2 regions of the Streptomyces sp. NPDC090032 genome follow, and region 2 is predicted to be linked to the other one. Evidence: riboswitches for the same ligand, from Rfam matches in the RefSeq annotation. Region 2 holds a riboswitch; the other holds the start of a gene.

Region 1 (10,976 bases), on a different contig from region 2:
GCAGGGCGGTCGTGCACAGCAGGACCAGGCGCGTGCGGGCCACGTGCACGCCGAGGGACGCGGCCGCGTCCTGACCGAACGCGAAGGCGTCGAGCGTACGGGCGTGTCCGACGCAGATCACGAGCGCCGCCAGGAGCAGCGCCAGGCACAGGTTGACGTCGCTCCAGCCCGCCCCGCTGAGCGAGCCGAGCAGCCAGAACAGGACGCCGCGCGTCGTCTCGGCGTCCGCCGCCGTCAGTACGACGACGGAAGTGAGTGCGGAGAACAGCTGCATGGCGGCCACGCCGGACAGCACCACGCGGTCGGTGGAGCCGCCGAGGGCCTGGCTGAGCGCCAGGACCAGCGCGAAGGAGAGGACCGCACCGAGGAAGGCGCCGCCCGAGACCGACAGGGCACCGCCGCCGACGCCTAGTACGACGACGAGGACCGCGCCGGTCGAGGCGCCGGAGGAGACGCCGAGGACGAAGGGGTCGGCGAGCGGGTTGCGCAGCAGTGACTGCATCACGGCGCCGCACACCGCGAGTCCCGCGCCGCACACGGCGGCCAGCAGGGTGCGCGGCAGCCGCAGGTTCCACACGATGCCGTCGCGGATGGGGGTCAACCCCGGTTCGCCCAGGCCGAGATGGGAGATCACCGCCGACCAGACATCGGTCATGCCGATGTCGGCGGGGCCGATGGTGATGGCCACGGCCACGGAGGCGATGAGTACCGCGAAGCCCGCCGGCCAGGCGAGCACGCCGCGCACCACATGAAGTCGCCTCCCGGCAGCGGAGGACGGCGCCGCCTCCACGCTCATCCGGCGAGGCCGAACGCCCGCAGCTTCGCGGCGACCTGCTCCACGCCTTCCACCGTACGGATGGTCGGGTTCATGGCCTGCCCGCTGAGCAGCACGTACCGCTTCTTCTTCACCGCGGTCATGTTCCTGGTCACCGCGTTGGACTCGAGGAACTCGATCTTCTTGGCGGCGGATTCGGCGGTCTGTGAACGGCGCGTCAGGTCACCGATGACGAGGACGTCCGGGTCCCGGTCGGCGACCGTCTCCCAGTTGATCTGGGGCCACTCGTCGCGGGTGTCGTCGAAGACGTTCTTCGCTCCGACCTCGCGGGTGATGACGCCGGGGGCTCCGCAACAGCCCGCCATATAAGGGGAGTCGGAGTTGGCGAACCAGTACAGGAGTGTCGTCCGGGAGGCGTCGATGCCGCCGGTGGCCTTCTTCACGCGGGCTTTGAGTGCGGAGACGAGCCGTTCGCCCCGTTCGCGCACATCGAAGACAGCGGCGAGATCGCGGACTTCGCCGTACACCGTTTCCATGCCGAGGGTCTTGGTGCGCGCGCCGTCTCCGCCGCCGCTGTTGTCCTTGCCGGCGCAGTCGGAGGGTGAGAGGTACGCCGGTACACCCAGTTTCGCGAACTGGTCGCGTGGCGCCACTCCGCCCTTGCTCAGCGTGGCGCCGAACGACGCGGCGACGAAGTCCGGCTCGGCGTCCAGGACCTTCTCGAACGACGGGTAGCGGTCGGCGAGCCGCTGGACCTTCGCGTTCTCCTTCTCGAGTCCCTTCATCACAGGGTCGGTCCAGGTTCCGGTGCCGGCCATGCGGTCACCGAGGCCGAGGGCGAGCATGATCTCGGTCGAGCCCTGGTCAAGAGAGACGGCACGCTCGGGCGCCGTCTTCACCTCGACCCGCGCACCACAGTTGTCGAGTACGACGGGATATCCGTCGGCGCCGCCTCGCGCTGCCGGTGTGCCGGCGGATCCGCCGCTGCCGCAGGCGGCCAGAGCGAGCATCCCGGCGAGACAGAGCGCGGCACGGGATATGAGGCGACGCGAGCCATGGGGTGGGGCGGAGTTCGCGAAGAACACGGGGACTTCCTCGATGTCGAGGGCTCATGCGCGGAGCCCGGTCGCACGGTCTCCCCCGCCGCCCCGACCGGAGCCCGCGAAGGCTGCCAGCAGGTCTTCGGACTCGGGATCACGCGGACGAGGCGCCTTCCCGGACCGTGTGCCGTCCAGTGGCCGATGCCCCGCCCGTCACCCTCACCGCTGCGCGTCAGCTCCGGATTCGCACCGGATTCCCTGACACATACCTGTCCGAGCTCCCGCAATGCGGGGCAGACGGGCATGAGTTCGACTGGCCTTGGAAAGCTACCACGGCGTCCCAAAACAGACCGCGGCCCCTTCTCCGAGGGGCGCCGCGGTACGGGACGGGTTCGCGCGGGACCGTCCCGCGTGCGTAGGGTGACCGGTGCAGCTGGTTCGCCCCGTCCGCCAGGCGGGAGCGTCGTAAGAGGGAACCCGGTGGGAATCCGGGACTGCCCCGCAGCGGTGAGCTGGAACGACCGCCGTCACACGCACTGGCCCGATGGATCGGGCTGGGAAGCGACGGCCAGTAGGTGTCCGCCCGACATCGGGGGGACGTGCCCGCGAGTCCGAAGACCTGCCCGTTGCCCGCGCGTGAACCATTCGCGCGCGGATATCCCGGTGACCTCGTGGGCGGGTCGGCGTACACATCGAACGGGCGCGCGTGCCCTGCCGTACGCGACCGCGCCGTCCGGTCCGTGTCACTCTTCGCGCTCGCGTCCCGTCGCCGGGATCTCAGGGATTCATCTCGCGAAGGAGATCTCCGTGACCACCAAGTCCGCAGCCGCGGCAGCACGGGCCACCGTGTACGGCTACCCCCGCCAGGGCCCCGCCCGCGAACTCAAGAAGGCGATCGAGGGCTACTGGAAGGGCCACGTCGACGCCGACACCCTCCGCGCCACCGCCGCCGGCCTGCGCCGTGCGAACTGGCACGAACTCGCCGACGCGGGCATCGGCGAAGTCCCCACCGGCGACTTCTCGTTCTACGACCACGTCCTGGACGCCACCGTCATGGTCGGCGCCATCCCCGAGCGGCACCGCCCGGCCGTCGAGGCCGACGCGCTGGACGGCTACTTCGCCATGGCGCGCGGCACGCAGGACGTGGCGCCGCTGGAGATGACGAAGTGGTTCGACACCAACTACCACTATCTCGTACCGGAGTTGGGCCCCGGGACGGTGTTCACGGCCGACTCCACCAAGCAGGTCGCCGAACTCGAGGAAGCCCTCGCCCTGGGTCTGCCCGCCCGGCCCGTCCTCGTCGGCCCGGTCACCTATCTGCTGCTCGCCAAGCCCGCGCCCGGGGTGGCCGCCGGCTTCGAGCCGCTGACCCTGCTCGACCGTCTGCTGCCGGTCTACGCCGAAGTCCTCGCCGATCTGCGCGAGGCGGGCGCCGAATGGGTACAGCTCGACGAGCCCGCGCTCGTCCAGGACCGCACGCCGGCCGAACTGAACGCCGCCAGGCGCGCCTACCGCGACCTCGGCGCGCTCACCGACCGGCCCAAGATGCTGCTCGCCTCGTACTTCGACCGGCTCGGCGACGCGCTGCCCGTCCTGGCCGGGGCGCCGGTCGAGGGGCTCGCCCTCGACTTCACCGAAGCGGCCGCCGCCAACCTCGACGCCCTGGCCGCCATCGGCGGACTGCCCGGCAAGCGCCTGGTCGCAGGCGTCGTCAACGGCCGCAACATCTGGGTCGACGACCTGGAGAAGTCGCTGGCCACACTCGGGACCCTGCTCGGCCTGGCCGACCGGGTCGACGTGGCCGCCTCCTGCTCCCTCCTGCACGTCCCCGTCGACGCGGCTCTCGAACGCGACATCGATCCGCAGATCCTGCGCTGGCTCGCCTTCGCGCGCCAGAAGACCGCCGAGATCGCCACCCTCGCACGCGCTCTGACGCAGGGCACCGACACGATCTCGGCCCAACTCGCCGCCAACCGCGCCGACCTGGCCTCCCGGACCACCTCCGCCCTCACCCACGACCCGCACGTGCGGGCTCGCGCCGCGGCGGTCAAGGAGGCCGACGCCCGACGCGCGCAGCCGTACGCGGAACGGGCGGCGGCCCAGCGCGGCAGCCTCGGCCTCCCGCTGCTGCCGACGACGACCATCGGCTCGTTCCCGCAGACGGCGGCGCTGCGCACCGCACGGGCCGGGCTGCGCGCCGGACGGATCGACGCCGCCGCGTACGAGGAGCGGGTCAGGGCCGAGATCCAGGAGGTGATCTCCTTCCAGGAGAAGGCCGGCATCGACGTCCTGGTGCACGGCGAACCCGAACGCAACGACATGGTGCAGCACTTCGCCGAGCAGCTCACCGGCTATCTGGCCACGCAGCACGGCTGGGTGCAGTCGTACGGCACGCGCTACGTCCGTCCGCCGATCCTCGCCGGTGACATCTCGCGCCCCGAACCGATGACGGTGCGCTGGACGACGTACGCCCAGTCGCTCACGGGCCGCCCGGTCAAGGGCATGCTCACCGGTCCCGTCACCATGCTCGCGTGGTCCTTCGTACGCGACGACCAGCCGCTCGCCGACACCGCGCGCCAGGTGGCCCTGGCCCTGCGGGACGAGGTGAACGACCTCGAGGCGGCCGGGACTTCGGTGATCCAGGTCGATGAGCCGGCCCTGCGCGAGACCCTGCCGCTCCGGGCGGCCGACCGCCCGGCCTACCTCGCGTGGGCGACCGAGGCGTTCCGGCTCACCACGAGCGGGGTCCGGCCGGACACCCAGGTGCACACCCACATGTGCTACGCCGAGTTCGGGGACATCGTGCAGGCGATCGACGACCTCGACGCCGACGTCATCAGCCTGGAGGCGGCCCGGTCGCACATGCAGGTCGCGCGCGAGCTGGCCGCCCATGGCTACCCGCGCGAGGCCGGGCCCGGCGTGTACGACATCCACTCGCCGCGCGTACCCGGCGTCGACGAGGCGGCGGCCCTGCTGCGCAAGGGACTTGAGGCGATCCCCGCCGAGCGGCTGTGGGTCAACCCCGACTGCGGGCTGAAGACGCGCGGCTGGCCCGAGACCCGTGCCTCCCTGGAGAACCTGGTCGCGGCGGCCCGTACGGTCCGCGGGGAACTCTCCGCGTCCTGATCCCGGGGTGAGACTGTCCGGGCGGTGGGCATCGTGTCCCGCCCGGACAGCCACGCACAGAGGGTCATCCCTCAGCCGCGGTACGTCTCCAGCAGCCGCAGCCACACCTCGCTCACCGTCGGATAGGACGGGACCGCGTGCCACAGGCGGTCGATGGGGACCTCGCCCGCGACCGCGACCGTCGCCGAGTGGACGAGTTCGCCGACACCCGGGCCGACGAAGGTCACGCCCAGGAGGATCTCGCGGTCGAGGTCGACGATCATGCGGGCCCGGCCGCGGTAGCCGTCGCCGTACAGGCCGGCGCCCGCCACCGAGGCGATGTCGTAGTCGACGGCGCGCACGCGGTGGCCCGCCGCCTCGGCCTCCGCGAGGGTGAGGCCCGCCGAGCCTGCCTCGGGGTCGGTGAAGACGACCTGCGGGACGGCCGAGTGGTCGGCGGTCGCCGCGTGGGCGCCCCACGGGTCCGTCTCCAGGAGCGGGACGCCCTGGGCGCGGGCCGCGATGGCCGCGCCCGCGATACGGGCCTGGTACTTGCCCTGGTGGGTGAGGAGCGCGCGATGGTTCACGTCCCCGACCGCGTACAGCCAGGTGCTGCCCTCGACGCGGAGGCTGTCGTCGACGGGGAGCCACGAGCCGGGTTCGAGGCCGACGGTCTCCAGGCCGATGTCCTCCGTACGGGGCGCGCGGCCCGTGGCGAAGAGGATCTCGTCGGACTCCAGGGTCGAGCCGTCGTCCAGGGTGGTGACGACGGTGCCGTCCTCCCGGGTGACCCCCTTCACGGAGACTCCGGTGCGCACCTCCGCGCCGACCTCGACGAGGGCCTGGGTGACCAGCTCGCCGGCGAAGGGTTCCATCCGGGGCAGCAGCCCCGTGCCCCGTACGAGCATCGTGACCTGCGAGCCGAGCGCCCGCCAGGCTGTGGCCATCTCCGCGGCGACGACTCCGCCGCCGACCACGACGAGGCGGCCGGGCACCTTCTGGGCGCTGGTGGCCTCGCGGCTCGTCCACGGCTCGACGTCGGCCAGACCGGGGAGGTCGGGGAGCGCGGCGCTCGTGCCCGTGCAGACCGCGACGGCGTGCCGGGCCGTGAGGACGTGCCCGGTGCCGTCGGGCCCGGTGACGGTGACCCGGCGGGGTCCCGCAAGGCGGCCCTTGCCCCGGTAGAGGTCGGCGCCGATGGACTCCAGCCAGCCCACCTGGCCGTCGTCCTTCCAGTGTGAGGTGTACTCGTCACGTCGGGCGAGGACCGGGGGCACGTCCAGCGGACCCTGCACGGATTCCCGCAGGCCGGGCAGGCGCCTCGCGTCGGCCTGGGCGATGACCGGGCGCAGCAGGGCCTTGCTCGGCATGCACGCCCAGTAGGAGCACTCGCCGCCGACCAGTTCGCTCTCCACCACCGCGGCACTGAGGCCCGCCGCGCGTGCCCGGTCCGCGACGTTCTCCCCGACCGGCCCGGCGCCCAGAACCACCACGTCGTACGTGTTCTCATCCGTCATGGGCCCCAGTCTGGTCGTAGGTGTGCGCCGTGGCCACACGGGTACGTGCGCGGAATACGTCCGATACCGGGACCGTTGTGAACAACGGCTTCAGCACCGCAACCAGGAAGCAGGAAGAGGGCACATCATGAGCAGCACCACCGTGGAGCTCACCAAGGAGAACTTCGACCAGACGGTCACGGACAACGGGTTCGTGCTGATCGACTTCTGGGCATCGTGGTGCGGGCCGTGCAAGCAGTTCGCGCCCGTCTACGAGAAGACGGCGGAGGCCAACCCGGACCTGGTCTTCGGCAAGATCGACACGGAGGCGCAGCCGGAGCTCGCGTCGGCGTTCGGTATCCAGTCGATCCCGACGCTGATGATCGTCCGCGACCAGGTCGCCGTGTTCGCCCAGCCCGGGGCGCTTCCGCAGGAGGCCCTGGACGACGTGATCGGCCAGGCCAGGAAGCTGGACATGGACGAGGTGCGCAAGTCGATCGCCGAGCAGCAGGCCAAGGCGGGCGAGGACGGCGCGGGCGGCGCGGACGGCACGCCGGCCTGACGACACCCCCCATTACCGACCCCTACCGACACCCCCATACCGACGGCCGCCGGGCCCGTACTTCCGTACGGGCCCGGCGGCCGTTTCACACGCACGTGCGCCGGGGGGCAGACACTCGCGTGCGCCGGATCAGAACGGATAGCCCGCCACGTCGCCGCGCACCGTCGTCCACCGGGTCTCGGTGAACGCCTCGATGTTCGCCTCGCCGCCGAAGCGGGCGCCCGTGCCGGACGCCGCGACCCCGCCGAACGGGGCGACCGCCTCGTCGTTCACCGTCTGGTCGTTGATGTGGACGATGCCGGTCGGGATGCGTTCGGCGAGGTCGAGGCCGCGCGCCGGGTCGCGGGTGAGGATGCCGAGGGAGAGGCCGTACGGGCTCGCGGCGGCCAGCGCTGCCGCCTCGTCGGCGTCGGCGAAGGACCGGACGGGTGCGACGGGGCCGAAGACCTCCTCGGCGTACGCGGGGGTGCCGTCGTCCACGCCCGCGAGGACCGTCGGCCGGTAGAAGAGGTCGCGGTGCGTGCCGCCCGCGGCGAGCTTCGCCCCCGCGGCGGCGCTGGCCTGAACCAGGCCGTGGATCTTGGCGAGTTGGGCCGCGTCGATGACGGGGCCGAGGTGGACCGGTTCGCGGTGCGGGTCGCCGACGGCGAGGGAGTCGGCCTTCGCGGCGAGACGTTCGACGTACTCCTCGTAGAGCGAGGCGTGGACGAGGTGGCGGCCGGTCGTCATGCAGATCTGGCCCTGGTGGAAGAAGGAGCCCCAGGCCGCGGTGGAAATGGCGGCGTCGAGGTCGGCGTCCGCCAGGACGATCAGGGCGGAGTTGCCGCCGAGTTCCAGGTGCGCGCGCTTGAGGTGGCGCCCCGCGGCCTCGCCGACGGCCCGGCCCGCGCCGGTGGAGCCGGTGAAGGAGATGACGGGGACGTCCGGGTCGGCGACGAGCGCCTGGCCCGCGTCCGCCCCGCCGGGCAGCACGTGGAGGACGTCCTGGGGCAGCCCCGCGGCGGTGAGAACGGCGGCCAGGGCGAGCCCGCCGCAGACCGCCGTGCGCGGGTCCGGCTTGAGGACGACGGCGTTGCCGAGGGCGAGGGCCGGGGCGACGGAGCGGATGGAGAGGATGAGCGGGGCGTTGAACGGGGCGATGACGCCGACGACACCGGCCGGGACGCGGCGCGTGTACGAGAGGCGGGGCGCCTCGGTGGGCAGGACCTGGCCGATGGGGCGGGACGCGAGGGCGGCGGCCTCGTAGCACTCCTGGGCGGCGACGTGCAGCTCGAAGTCGGCCTTGCCAGGGATGGATCCCGACTCGCGCACGAGCCAGGCGCGCAGCTCGTCCGCGTGCTCGGTGAACAGGTCGCCTGCGCGGCGCAGGACGGCGGCGCGCGCGAAGTGGGGCTGCCGGGCCCAGTCGCCCTGGGCCGCGGCGGCGGCCTTCGCGGCGGTGCGGACGTCGTCCGGGGAGGCGAGCGTGACGGTGGCGAGGCGCTCGCCCGTGGCGGGCTCCGTGACCGCGTGCTCCTCGCCCGACAGCGGGCGGGCCTGCCAGGTCTTCGGGTCGAGCAGGGACATGCCGGATCTCCGATCGGTCACTGATCTCCGGGGCGGCGCGCTGGGCGGCGCACCGACCCATGTTGTTGAGCACGCAACATCCTAGTTGCGTGGGACATGCGGGCCCCGGCCGTCAGGTCGACTGCCGGGCCACGACGCGGGCCCGGAGCATGTCGTGCGACTCGGTCACGGCGCCAGGGTCGCGTACCAGACGGTCGACGAGCGCGGCGAGCTCCTGCCCGGACGGCAGCTCGATACGGACCGTGCTCAGCCGGGGCCGCAGCAGCCTCCCGAGCATCAGGTCGTCCGCGCCCATGACAGCAGTCTCCTCCGGGATGCCGACGCCCGCGTCCTGGAGCGCCCGCATCAGGAGCATCGCGTACTCGTCGTTGTACGCGAAGACGGCGTCGAGCTCCGACTCCCGGATTTTCGGCACCAGTTGGGACGCCGACTCCTCGTCGTAGGTGAGGGGCAGCGCGAAGACCTCGGCGCCGGTGCCGAGGACCGCGTTCCGTACGCCTTCGAGGCGCGGCCGCGCGAAGTGGTCGAGGCCCGGCTCCGTCGGCAGCACGACGCCGATGCGGCGCCGGCCGCGTTCGACGAGGTGGGCGCCCGCGCTGCGGCCGACCTCCCGATGGTCCATGAGCAGCGCGTGCGCACCCTCCGCGCGCTCCGGGCCGAGCGTGATGACGGCCCTGGCGCCGGAGCGCCGGAGCACCTCGACGCCCTGAACACCCAGGTCGGGGGGTGTGAGCACGGCGACCGGGCGCAGCTCCGCCCAGGCGCGCGCCGCGTCGTCGCCGCGCAGACTCACGCTGCCGTACTGAACGACCGTGTAGTCGAGGCCGCCCAGCGCCCACTGGAGGTCGTTGAAGAACGCGTTGTAGAGCGGTCCGACGGGGACGCTCGGTGCGGGCATCAGGACGATGCGGGTGTGTCCGGCGCGCAGGCTGCGGGCCGCCGCGTGCGGCACGTAGCCGAGTTCCTTCGCGGCCTCGTGGACACGGCGCCGGGTGGGTTCGCTGATTCTGACGGCACTGGTGTTGTTCAGGACGTAGCTGACGGTGGCGCGCGAGACCCCGGCGTGGCGGGCGACGTCGGCGCTCGTCGGCGCCGGGCTCGGCGCGGCGGACTCCCGTGATGTGCGGGCGGACTGCGGCTTCGGTATCTGCACCATGACGCCCCGCATCTTTCCAGACGGGTGCGGCCGGGCTCCGGGCCGGGCATACCGGTTCCGGCCAGCGACCGCTAGCGTGCGTGCACTCAAGCCTTTCGATGTCCCGTAGTTCCGAACTCCGGAAGCCCGGAGGTTTCCGAAGTTTCCGAAGTCCCGAAGTTCCGTACGAGGAGGTGGCCGCATGGTGTCCGACCGTGCCGCCGGGCTCGCCGCGACCGCCCGCGCGCTCGCCGACGGGGACGTGTCGTCACGCGTCCTAGTCGAGGAGGCCCTGGCGCGCATCGAGGCGACACAGCCCGCCCTGAACGCGTTCCGCACCGTCCGCGGGGAGGCGGCTCTCGCCGAGGCGGACGCCGCGGACCGCGAACGCGCGGCGGGCGAAGGCACGTCAGGAGGCAGCCGGCCGCTGCTCGGCGTGCCGCTGGCCGTGAAGGACGACATGGACGTGGCGGGCGAGCCGACCGCGTTCGGCTGCCCCGGCGACTTCCCGCCGAAAACGAAGGACGCGGAGGCCGTACGCCGGCTGCGCGCGGCGGGCGCCATCGTGATCGGCAAGACGAACACGTGCGAGCTGGGGCAGTGGCCCTTCACCGAGGGGCCCGCGTTCGGCGACACCCGCAACCCGTGGAATCACGGGCACACGCCCGGCGGTTCGTCCGGCGGCTCGGCGGCAGCCGTCGCCGCGGGCATCGTCCCGGCCGCGCTCGGCTCGGACGGGGCGGGCAGCATCCGTATCCCCGCCGCGTGGACGCACCTCGTCGGCATCAAGCCGCAGCGCGGCCGGATCTCCACGTGGCCCTGGGCGGAGGCGTTCCACGGCATCACCGTGAACGGCACGCTCGGCAGGACCGTGGAGGACGCCGCGCTGCTCCTGGACGCGGCGAGCGGTTCGCACGACGGCGACCTGCACCGTCCGCCGCGGATCGGGGCGGCGCAGGCGGCGCGCGACGAGCCGGGAAAGCTGCGTATCGCGCTCTCCCTGCGCATGCCGTTCACCGCAACGCCCAAGCGCCTGGAGCCCGTTGTGCGGACCCGGGTGGTCGCGCTCGCGGACCGGCTCGCCGCGCTCGGGCACGAGGTGGAGGAGGCCGACCCGCGCTACGGGCAGATCGGCCTCGCGTTCGTGCCGCGCGCCACCGCGGGCGTCGCGGACCGGCTGCGTGACGTTCCCGACCCCGCGCTGCTCGACCCGCGGACGCGCGAGTCCGCCCGGATGGGGCGGGTCCTCGGCGGTGCTCCGCTGCGACTCGCCCGGCGCGCCGAGGCCTCCCTCCAG
Region 2 (10,976 bases):
GCGGACTGGAGCCCGGTGACGTACGCGGCCGTGTGGCGGGACACGAGGCCGGTGTCGGCGCCGAAGGACCGTACGCCGATGACCGGGTTGGCCGGGTTGGAGTTGACGTCCGCGGACGGGGCCCAGTTGAGGTTGACGCCGCAGGCGGCGAGGCGGCGGCCGAGTTCGGCGGCGACGGACCGGGTGAGCTCCACGTCGTCGACCGCGCCGAGGGCGTGGTTGCCGGGGAACGAGGAGCCGGAGCGCACCTCCAGGCGCGTCACGTCCCCGCCCTCCTCGTCGATGGCGACCAGGACGTCGTCGCGCTCGGCGCGCAACTGGGCTGTCAGGGCGGCGAGTTGCTCGGGGGAGGCGATGTTGCGGCCGAACAGGCCGACGGAGGCGAGGCCTTCGCCGAGCCGGCGCAGGAGCCAGTCCGGGGCGCTGGTGCCGGTGAAGCCGGGCTGGAGGACGGTGAGCGCGTCACGGGTGAGGGTGTCGGTGCCGCGTGCGGTGAGTGTCGTCATCTGGCGGTGTTATCCCTTCACGGCGCCGTCGGTGAGGCCGCTGACGGCCCTGCGCTGCAGGAAGACGAAGAGGATCAGGATCGGGATCGCGAACAGTGAGGACGCGGCCATGGTCGCACCCCAGTCGTCGCCGAACGCGGTCTGGAAGCTGGAGAGCCACAGCGGCAGCGTCTGCGCCTCGGGCGACTTGTTGAGGACGAGGACCATCGGGAACTCGTTCCAGGCGGTGATGAAGCCGAACATCGACGTCGACATCAGGCCGGGTGCGAGCAACGGCAGGATCACCCTGCGGAAGGCCTGCATGCGGGTGCAGCCGTCGACCATCGCGGACTCCTCCAGCTCCCTGGGCACGGCGGCGACGAAGCCGCGCAGCGTGAGCAGGGTGAAGGGCAGGATCATCACCATGTAGAAGAGGGTCAGCGGGACGAGGCTGTTCAGCATCGACGCGTCGCGCACGATCATGTAGATCGCGATGACCATGACTTCCCAGGGCGCCATCTGGGCCAGCATGAACCCGATGATGAAGCCGCGGCGGCCCTTGAACCGCATCCGCGCGAGGGCGAACGCCGCGGCCAGGCCGATGACCAGCGAGAAGACGACGGCGAGCACGGTGACGGTGACCGAGTTGCGCACCAGCGTCCAGAAGTTGTCGGCGTCGACCGCCGTCCTGAAGTGCTCGAACGTGATGTCGGTCGGGAACCAGACGGGGTTCTCGCTGATGATGTCGCCGGTCGGCTTCAGCGCCGTGGCGAACATCCAGTAGACGGGGAAGACGAAGCCGATGAACAGGATCACGGCCGTCACATTGGGCCAGGCGCGGCGGAACGTCGACGAAGCGGAGCGCTTCACTGCTCGTCCTCCTCTTGCTTGAGCACGATCCGGAGGTAGTAGGCGGTCAGCACGAGCAGGATCAGGATCGTCAGGACGGCGATCGCCGCGCCCATGCCGAAGTGCTGGTTGCCGACGCCCTCGATGTACGCATACACGGGCAGGATCTCGGTGAGCCGGTCGGGGCCGCCGCCGTTGATCGTGAAGACCTGGACGAACGCCTTGAAGACCCAGATGATCTCCAGGAACGTCGTCGCGTAGAGGAAGGGCCGCAGATACGGCAGCGTGACCGAGAGGAAGCTCTTCCAGGGGCCGGCGCCGTCCAGGGACGCGGCTTCGTAGAGCTCCTTGGGGATGGTGGTCGTCGCGGCGTAGAGGTTGATCGCGACGAACGGGATCGACATCCAGACGATCAGTACGGTGACGACGAAGAACGTCGACATCTGGCTGCCGGTCCAGCTGTAGTCGGCCATGGAGTGCCAGCCGAGCTTGTCGAGGACCCAGTTGACGACGCCGAAGCGCTCCGCGAACAGCCACTGGTAGACGGTGGTCGCGGCGACGACGGGCATCGCCCAGGCGAGCACGAGCCCGACGAGGAGCAGGACGCGCATGCGCTTGCCGAGCCGGGCGAGGAGCAGGCCGACGAGGGTGCCGATCACCATGATCAGGACAGCGTTGACGAGGGTGAAGACGATGGAGCGTCCGGTGACCCGCCAGAAGTCCGAACTGGTCAGTACCTCTTGGTAGTTGTCGAAGCCGTTCCACTCGGTGACATGCTGGATCAGCTGCCCCATGTTGAGGTTCTGGAACGACAGGAGCCCGTCCTTGAGCAGCGGCCAGCCGAGGAGCAGCACGGTGGCCGCGACCGCGGGAAGCAGCAGCAGATAGGGCGCGAACACCCCGGCCCGTGCGCGGGCCTGCTTTCTCGGTCCGCCGGATCCCCCGCCGTCGGCTTGTCGGACCTCCGCCGGACCGGAGGGCGGCCGTTCGGTCTGCACGGTCATGCTCGCCATCTCTTTTCTGGGCCTGCCGGGACGCCGTGAACCCCGCGGGGCGGAGTGCGTATCGACGCTCTCCGTCCGCGCGGGGTCTGTTGCTGCCTTACTGCTTCTGCGAGAGGCGCTTGTTGAACTCGGCCTCGACCTGCTTGGCGGCAGCGGCCGGGGACTTACCCTTCAGCACCGCGGTCATGTAGGTCTTGACCGGGTTGGGGGCGTTCTCGACCGGGGCCCACTCCGGGATCAGCGGGGTGGTGCCGCCGCCGGCGGCGGCGGGAGCGGCGGCCTCGGCGGCGGCGTTGCCCTTGAGGTTGGACTGCAGCGCCTCCTTGTTGGGGATCACGCCGCCTTCCTTGGCGAGCTGGCCCTCGAACTGGTCGGAGAGCGCGATCTTCAGGAACTCCTTGGCGAGGTCCTGCTTCTTGCTGCCCGCGGCGACGGCGAGGTTGGAGCCGCCGAGGAAGACGCCCTCGGGCTTGTCGGCCGTGGCACCCGGGACCGTGAAGTAGCCGATCTCCTTCTCGATCTTCGGGTTGGCCTTGATGGCGAGGGCGGACTCCCAGCCCATTCCGATGAAGGAGCCGGTCTTGCCCTTGGCGAAGACCTCGGCCTGCTGCGGGGTGGCCTCGTCCTTGTCCTTGGGGGCCTTGGACAGGGCCTGGAACTTCTTGTACGTCTCCATGGCGGCGCCCACCTTGGGGTCGGCCAGGTTGGAGACGTACTTGTCGCCGTCCTTCTTGACGAGCTCGGCGCCCTCACCGATGGTCAGGCCGACGAAGTGGTACCAGTTCTGGCCGGGCAGGTAGATCGGCTCGGCGTCCGTCTTCTTGCCGATGGTCTGGAGGTCCTTGTAGAACTCGTCGCGGGTCTTGGGGAGTTCCTTGATGCCTGCGTCGGCCCAGATCTTCTTGTTGTAGATGACGACGCGGTTCACGACGAACCACGGGGCGGCGTACTGCTTGCCGTCCGAGACCGCGGACTTGTTCATCGACTCGGCCCAGTCGGTGCCGATCGAGGACTTGAGGTCGGAGAGGTCGGCGAGGCCGCCGGTCTTGGCGTAGGCGGGGGTCTGCGTGTTGCCGACCTCGAAGACGTCGGGCGGGTTCTCCTCGGACAGGGCGGTGGTCAGCTTCTGCTGGATGCCGTTCCACTGCTGGATCTCGATCTTCAGCTTCGCGCCGGTCTTCTTCTCGAAGGCCGCCGTGACGTCCTTCTGCCAGGTGTCCGGCGTGGAGCCGTCCATGGCCCACACGGTCAGCGTCTGGCCCTTGTACCCGTCGGCGCCGGCCTTCTTGTCCGTGCCGCCGTCATCACCACTGCCACAAGCCGCGATCGAAACCAACATGCCCGCGACACCGATAGCCGCAATGAGCCTGCGCTTCACGTCACCCTCCTCAGGGATGCCAGCAACCCCCCGCCCACAACGACGGATACGACGAACGCAACGAACTCGACGTGGTACTGCACGTGGGACTGGGACCTGGTCTTTAATGGTGTAGACCAGTACGGGGAGCTTGGCCTAGACCTTTAGGGGTGTCAAGGGTGTATAAGAAGGGCTGTCGCGTCCGTTATCGGACCGACACCTGAGGGAGCACGGCTCCCGCAGGGAGGGCCGTGCCACCATGTGAGCCGCAACAGACGGAGGAGCCGGTGACGGCAGCACCACAGGAGCCGGGAAGGCGGGCCATGGGCACCCATGCGGGCAGCAGCGGAACCGATGCGGGCGGCGCCACGACGGCGGAGGCACCCGCAGCGGGCCGCACCGCGCGTGTGCCCAAGTACTACCGCCTGAAGCGGCACTTGCTGGACATGACCGAGACGCTGCCCCCGGGCACCCCGGTCCCGCCCGAGCGCACCCTCGCCGCCGAGTTCGACACCTCCCGCACGACCGTGCGCCAGGCCCTTCAGGAGCTGGTCGTCGAGGGCCGGCTCGAGCGCATCCAGGGCAAGGGGACGTTCGTCGCCAAGCCCAAGGTCTCGCAGGCGCTGCAACTGACCTCGTACACCGAGGACATGCGCGCCCAGGGCCTGGAACCCACCTCACAGCTTCTGGACATCGGCTATGTGACCGCCGACGACTCCCTCGCCGGGCTCCTCGACATCACGGCGGGCGGGCGCGTCCTGCGCATCGAGCGGCTCCGCCTCGCGAGCGGCGAGCCGATGGCCATCGAGACGACCCATCTGTCGGCCAAGCGTTTCCCCGCGCTGCGCCGCTCCCTGGTCAAGTACACGTCCCTGTACACGGCGCTTGCCGAGGTCTACGGCGTACGCCTGGCCGAGGCCGAGGAGACCATCGAGACCTCGCTGGCCACCCCGCGCGAAGCGGGCCTGCTCGGCACCGACGTGGGTCTGCCCATGCTGATGCTGTCGCGGCACTCCGTGGACGGAACGGGCCAGCCCGTCGAGTGGGTGCGCTCGGTGTACCGGGGCGACCGCTACAAGTTCGTGGCCCGCCTCAAGCGCCCGACGGACTGACGGGCGCCGTACGCGAATCCGCTTGTGCCGACCCGAGAAGTCGGCACATGAACGGCATGTCGGCCACGCTTTGTCCGTTATCCGGACGGGGGTTCCATACGACGAGATCGTCGCCTAGATTTCCGCCACGTTAAGCATGAGATAAGCGGGATCAGCGAGGGGACGGACCGCCGTATGTCGGATGTGCCTGAAGTGAAACGGCCGGTGGTCACACCGGTGCGAGTGGTCATTGCCCTGTGCCTCGTCGCACCGTTCGTGGCGATGCTCTGGGTCGGCTCCTACGCGAAGGTCGACCCGACCTTCATCGGTATTCCGTTCTTCTACTGGTACCAGATGCTGTGGGTCCTCATCTCCACGGCGCTGACGATGATCGCGTACAAGCTGTGGCAGCGTGACCAGCGCGCCCGGAAGACGGGTGGGCAGGCATGAACGGCGGAGTCAACGGCGTCGCGCTCGGCGTCTTCATCTTCTTCTTCATCGCCGTCACGGTCATGGGCTTCCTGGCCGCGCGCTGGCGCAGGTCCGACAACGAGCAGAGCCTCGACGAGTGGGGCCTGGGCGGACGCTCGTTCGGCACCTGGGTCACCTGGTTCCTGCTCGGCGGCGACCTCTACACCGCTTACACCTTCGTGGCCGTCCCTGCGGCGATCTACGCGGCCGGCGCCTCCGGCTTCTTCGCGGTGCCGTACACGATCCTCGTCTACCCGCTGATCTTCACCTTCCTGCCGCGCCTGTGGTCGGTGTCGCACAAGCACGGCTACGTGACGACCTCCGACTTCGTGCGCGGCCGCTTCGGCTCCAAGGGTCTGTCCCTGGCCGTCGCCATCACGGGCATCCTCGCCACGATGCCGTACATCGCGCTCCAACTGGTCGGCATCCAGGCCGTCCTGGACGTGATGGGCGTCGGCGGCGACGAGTCGACCAACTGGTTCATCAAGGACCTGCCGCTGCTGATCGCGTTCGCGGTGCTCGCCGCGTACACGTACTCGTCGGGTCTGCGGGCCCCCGCGCTGATCGCGTTCGTCAAGGACGGTCTGATCTACCTCGTCATCGCCGTCGCGATCATCTACATCCCGATCAAGCTGGGCGGCTTCGACGCCATCTTCCACGCGGCGAACGAGAAGTTCGCGACGCCCAACCCGGCCACGGGCAAGCCGGTCGGATCGCTCGCCCCGGCACCGGCCGGGCAGTGGACGTACGCGACGCTGGCCCTCGGCTCGGCGCTGGCGCTCTTCATGTACCCGCACTCGATCACGGCGACGCTGTCCTCGCGCAGCCGCAACGTGATCCGTCGCAACACCACCATCCTGCCCCTGTACTCCCTGATGCTGGGCCTGCTCGCGCTGCTCGGCTTCATGGCGATCGCGGCCGGGATCAAGGTGCAGAACGGGCAGCTGGCGATCCCGCAGCTCTTCGAGAACATGTTCCCCGACTGGTTCACGGGCGTCGCGTTCGCGGCCATCGGCATCGGTGCGCTGGTGCCCGCGGCGATCATGTCGATCGCGGCGGCGAACCTGTTCACGCGCAACATCTACAAGGACTTCATCAGGCCGAACGCGACGCCCGCGCAGGAGACCAAGGTCTCCAAGCTGGTCTCCCTCCTGGTGAAGGTGGGCGCGCTCGCCTTCGTCCTCACCATGGACAAGACCGTCGCGATCAACTTCCAGCTCCTGGGCGGCATCTGGATCCTCCAGACCATGCCGGCCCTCGTCGGCGGCCTGTTCACCCGCTGGTTCCACCGCTGGGCGCTGCTCGCCGGCTGGGCGGTCGGCATGGTCTACGGCACGCTCGCCGCGTACGGGGTCGCCTCGCCGACGCAGAAGCACTTCGGCGGCAGCGCCAAGGAGATCCCCGGCATCGGCGAGATCGGCTACATCGGCCTCACGGCGTTCGTCCTGAACGTGGTGGTGACCGTGGTCCTCACCTTCGCCCTGAAGGCGTTCAAGGCCCCTGAGGGCATCGACGAGACGTCCCCGGCGGACTACACGGCGGACGCGGGCGACCCCGGCGTCGCGGTCGAACTCCCGCCGGCCACGGCCGGGTCCGCGCACTGACCCAGACCCTCTCCTGATCACCGCCCTCCCGTACCCCGCGTACGGGAGGGCGTCGTGCTGTGGGTCCCTACTGCGTCCGCGTGCCGTAGAGCCGCTCGCCGGCCCGCCGCGCCGCCACGGCCGCCCGCGCCGCGCCCCGCCGCAAGGACGACGACCGCCGCCAGGGCGCCCAACTGCCCTCTCCAGCCCGTCATGCCGCGCTCCCCCGTCGATCCCCGCCAAGCCGGCGCGAGCCTATCCGACACAAGATGTGGGCTTGTGCCAGTCGACCGGCACAAGATGTATGCTCATGCTCGCTGTCGTCGCAGGGGAATCCGGTGCAAGTCCGGAACTGTCCCGCAACGGTGTACGTATGCACGCATACGTGAAGTCCGAGGACCTGTCGACAGCCCTGCCCGAGCCGTCCGGCCCGGGTATGACGACGTCCGGGTCTCGTGGAGTGGGCCGGTGACGCGGGCCCCGCCATGCCCCCGTGCCCTCCTCCCGCCAGGCCCAGAGCCGAGCGAGGGAGAGCTCCACGTGACCATCGCGCCCGCCGAACCGGCCTCAGAGCTGGCAGGGAACCCCGAACAGCACGACGCCCCGGGAACCGCGCTGCTGCGCACCCTGACCGAACTGACCGCCGACCTCCCGGACACCGACCCGGGCAAGGTCGCCGCCGCCGCGCTGCGCGGCAGGTCCGCAGTGGCGGACTCCGGCATCACCGCCGAGCTGCGCTCCCTCGCCACCGAGGCCGCCGCGGGCCTCATCTCCGAGGACCCGGCGTACTCGCGGCTCGCCGCCAGGCTCCTGACGATCAGCATCGCCGACGAGGCCGCCTCGCAGGGCGTCACCTCGTTCACCGAGTCCGTCGCGGTGGGGCACCGCGAGGGCCTGATCGCCGACCGCACCGCCGACTTCGTGGCGCTGCACGCCGAGCGCCTCGACGCGCTCGTCGCCACCTCCGTCGCCGAGGGCGCCGACGACCGCTTCGGCTACTTCGGACTGCGCACCCTGCACAGCCGCTACCTGCTGCGCCACCCGATCACCCGGCAGGTCGTCGAGACCCCGCAGCACTTCATGCTGCGCGTCGCGTGCGGCCTCGCCGAGGACGCCTCGGTCCACGCGCTCGACGAAGTCGCCTCCCTGTACCGGCTGATGAGCCGCCTCGACTACCTGCCGTCGTCGCCGACCCTCTTCAACTCCGGCACCCGCCACCCGCAGATGTCGTCCTGCTACCTCCTCGACTCGCCCCTCGACGAGCTGGACTCCATCTACGACCGCTACCACCAGGTGGCACGCCTGTCCAAGCACGCGGGCGGCATCGGACTCTCGTACTCGCGCATCCGCTCGCGCGGTTCGCTGATCCGCGGCACGAACGGGCACTCCAACGGCATCGTGCCGTTCCTCAAGACCCTCGACGCGTCCGTCGCGGCCGTGAACCAGGGCGGCCGGCGCAAGGGCGCCGCGGCCGTCTACCTGGAGACGTGGCACTCCGACATCGAGGAGTTCCTGGAGCTGCGGGACAACACCGGCGAGGACGCCCGGCGCACCCACAACCTGAACCTCGCGCACTGGATCCCGGACGAGTTCATGCGCCGCGTCGCCGACGACGGCACGTGGTCGCTCTTCTCGCCGTCCGACGTGCCCGACCTCGTCGACCTGTGGGGCGAGGAGTTCGACACCACCTACCGCGCGGCGGAGGCCGCCGGGCTCGCGCAGAAGACGATGCCGGCCCGCGAGCTGTACGGCCGCATGATGCGCACCCTGGCGCAGACCGGCAACGGCTGGCTGACCTTCAAGGACGCCGCCAACCGCACCGCCAACCAGACGGCGGAGCCCGGCAACGTCGTCCACTCCTCGAACCTGTGCACCGAGATCCTTGAGGTCACGGACGACGGCGAGACCGCGGTCTGCAACCTGGGGTCCGTCAATCTCGGCGCATTCGTACAGGACGGGGAGATCGACTGGGAGCGTCTGGACGCGACCGTCCGCACGGCCGTCACGTTCCTCGACCGCGTCGTCGACATCAACTTCTACCCGAGCGAGCAGGCCGGCCGCTCCAACGCCAAGTGGCGCCCGGTGGGCCTCGGCGCGATGGGCCTCCAGGACGTCTTCTTCCAGCTGAAGCTGCCCTTCGACTCCCCCGAGGCGAAGGCCCTGTCCACGCGGATCGCCGAGCGCATCATGCTCGCCGCGTACGAGGCGTCCGCCGACCTCGCCGAGCGCCCCCAAGCGCCTTCGACGAGCTCCGGTGCAGGGGGGACCCCCATCGGCCCGTTCCCCGCCTGGGAGAAGACCCGCACGGCGCGCGGCGTACTGCACCCCGACCACTACGACGTGGAGCTCAACTGGCCCGACCGCTGGGCGGCGCTGCGGGAACGTATCGCCAGGACCGGCATGCGCAACTCCCTGCTGCTCGCCATCGCGCCCACCGCGACGATCGCGTCCATCGCGGGTGTCTACGAGTGCATCGAGCCGCAGGTCTCCAACCTGTTCAAGCGCGAGACGCTCTCCGGCGAGTTCCTCCAGGTCAACTCCTACCTGGTCCAGGAACTCAAGCGGCTCGGCGTGTGGGACGCCCAGAGCCGTGAGGCGCTGCGCGAGTCCAGCGGCTCCGTGCAGGGCTTCGGCTGGATCCCGGCCGAGGTACGCGAGCTGTACCGCACGGCGTGGGAGATCCCGCAGCGCGGCCTCATCGACATGGCGGCGGCCCGCACGCCGTTCCTCGACCAGGCGCAGTCCCTGAACCTGTTCCTGGAGACGCCCACCATCGGCAAGCTCTCGTCGATGTACGCGTACGCCTGGAAGTCGGGTCTGAAGACGACGTACTACCTGCGCTCCCGCCCGGCGACGCGGATCGCGCGCGCGGCGTCCGCCGCCCCGATCCCCGCCCAGCAGGCCGCCGACCCCGACGCCGTCGCCTGCTCCCTGGAAAACCCCGAGTCCTGCGAGGCCTGCCAGTAATGAGCTCCACCACCAACTCCGAGAAGAACCTCCTCGACCCGGGCTTCGAGCTGACCCTGCGTCCCATGCGCTACCCGGACTTCTACGAGCGCTACCGGGACGCGATCAAGAACACCTGGACCGTCGAGGAGGTCGACCTCCACTCGGACGTCGCCGACCTCGCGAAGCTGTCGCCGGGCGAGCAGCACATGATCGGCCGGCTGGTCGCGTTCTTCGCGACGGGTGACTCGATCGTCTCGAACAACCTGGTCCTGACGCTGTACAAGCACATCAACTCCCCCGAGGCGCGCCTGTATCTATCGCGCCAGCTGTTCGAGGAGGCCGTGCACGTCCAGTTCTATCTGACCCTTCTGGACACCTACCTCCCCGACCCGGAGGACCGCGCGGCCGCGTTCGACGCGGTCGAGGAGATCCCCTCCATCCGCGAGAAGGCCCAGTTCTGCTTCAAGTGGATCAACGAGGTCGAGAAGCTGGACCGCCTGGAGTCGAAGGCCGACCGCCGCCGCTTCCTCCTCAACCTGATCTGCTTCGCGGCCTGCATCGAGGGCCTGTTCTTCTACGGCGCCTTCGCGTACGTCTACTGGTTCCGCTCGCGCGGCCTGCTGCACGGCCTGGCGACCGGCACCAACTGGGTCTTCCGCGACGAGACGATGCACATGAACTTCGCGTTCGAGGTCGTCGACACCGTCCGCAAGGAGGAGCCCGACCTCTTCGACGACGAACTCCAGCAGCAGGTCACCGACATGCTGAAGGAGGCCGTCGAGGCGGAGCTCCAGTTCGGCCGCGACCTGTGCGGTGAGGGTCTGCCCGGCATGAACACCGAGTCGATGCGCCAGTACCTGGAGTGCGTCGCCGACCAGCGTCTCCAGCGCCTCGGCTTCCCGCCGGTCTACGGCTCGGAGAACCCGTTCTCCTTCATGGAGCTCCAGGGCGTCCAGGAACTGACGAACTTCTTCGAGCGCAGGCCGTCGGCGTACCAGGTCGCGGTGGAGGGCTCGGTCGGTTTCGACGAGGACTTCTAGGCGACAGTCGTGAACTCGGCTCGGCGGGACGGGTCCTGGGCGTCCCGCCGGGCCTGGCGGATCTGCCGGTCGATCCGGCGGTCGCGGGCGATCCCGTAGAGGGACGGGGCGGCCAGGAGGAGGAAGACGAAGAGGACGGTGAGGGCG

The links. A riboswitch is a leader RNA that binds a small molecule or an ion and turns the genes downstream of it on or off. The one in region 2 is predicted to bind cobalamin.
Region 1: linked by a shared signal. The riboswitch ahead of ACIPWY_RS05280 (ABC transporter substrate-binding protein) and the one ahead of ACIPWY_RS39230 (ribonucleoside-diphosphate reductase subunit alpha) in region 2 are both predicted to bind cobalamin.

The regions. Positions count from the first base shown of each region.
Region 1 is NZ_JBIVFF010000002.1:332,346-343,321, reverse strand. It holds gene ACIPWY_RS05285 (iron chelate uptake ABC transporter family permease subunit) at 1-796, opposite strand, end outside; gene ACIPWY_RS05280 (ABC transporter substrate-binding protein) at 793-1,785, opposite strand; cobalamin riboswitch at 1,931-2,133, opposite strand; cobalamin riboswitch at 2,282-2,436, shown strand; gene metE (5-methyltetrahydropteroyltriglutamate--homocysteine S-methyltransferase) at 2,623-4,941, shown strand; gene ACIPWY_RS05270 (dihydrolipoyl dehydrogenase family protein) at 5,013-6,437, opposite strand; gene trxA (thioredoxin) at 6,565-6,978, shown strand; gene ACIPWY_RS05260 (aldehyde dehydrogenase family protein) at 7,108-8,544, opposite strand; gene ACIPWY_RS05255 (LacI family DNA-binding transcriptional regulator) at 8,657-9,700, opposite strand; gene ACIPWY_RS05250 (amidase) at 9,882-10,976, shown strand, end outside.
Region 2 is NZ_JBIVFF010000027.1:3,974-14,949, reverse strand. It holds gene ACIPWY_RS39265 (glycoside hydrolase family 3 protein) at 1-506, opposite strand, end outside; gene ACIPWY_RS39260 (carbohydrate ABC transporter permease) at 516-1,355, opposite strand; gene ACIPWY_RS39255 (sugar ABC transporter permease) at 1,352-2,338, opposite strand; gene ACIPWY_RS39250 (extracellular solute-binding protein) at 2,436-3,716, opposite strand; gene ACIPWY_RS39245 (GntR family transcriptional regulator) at 4,019-4,807, shown strand; gene ACIPWY_RS39240 (DUF3311 domain-containing protein) at 4,982-5,236, shown strand; gene mctP (monocarboxylate uptake permease MctP) at 5,233-6,861, shown strand; cobalamin riboswitch at 7,113-7,263, shown strand; gene ACIPWY_RS39230 (ribonucleoside-diphosphate reductase subunit alpha) at 7,381-9,807, shown strand; gene ACIPWY_RS39225 (ribonucleotide-diphosphate reductase subunit beta) at 9,807-10,829, shown strand; gene ACIPWY_RS39220 (hypothetical protein) at 10,826-10,976, opposite strand, start outside.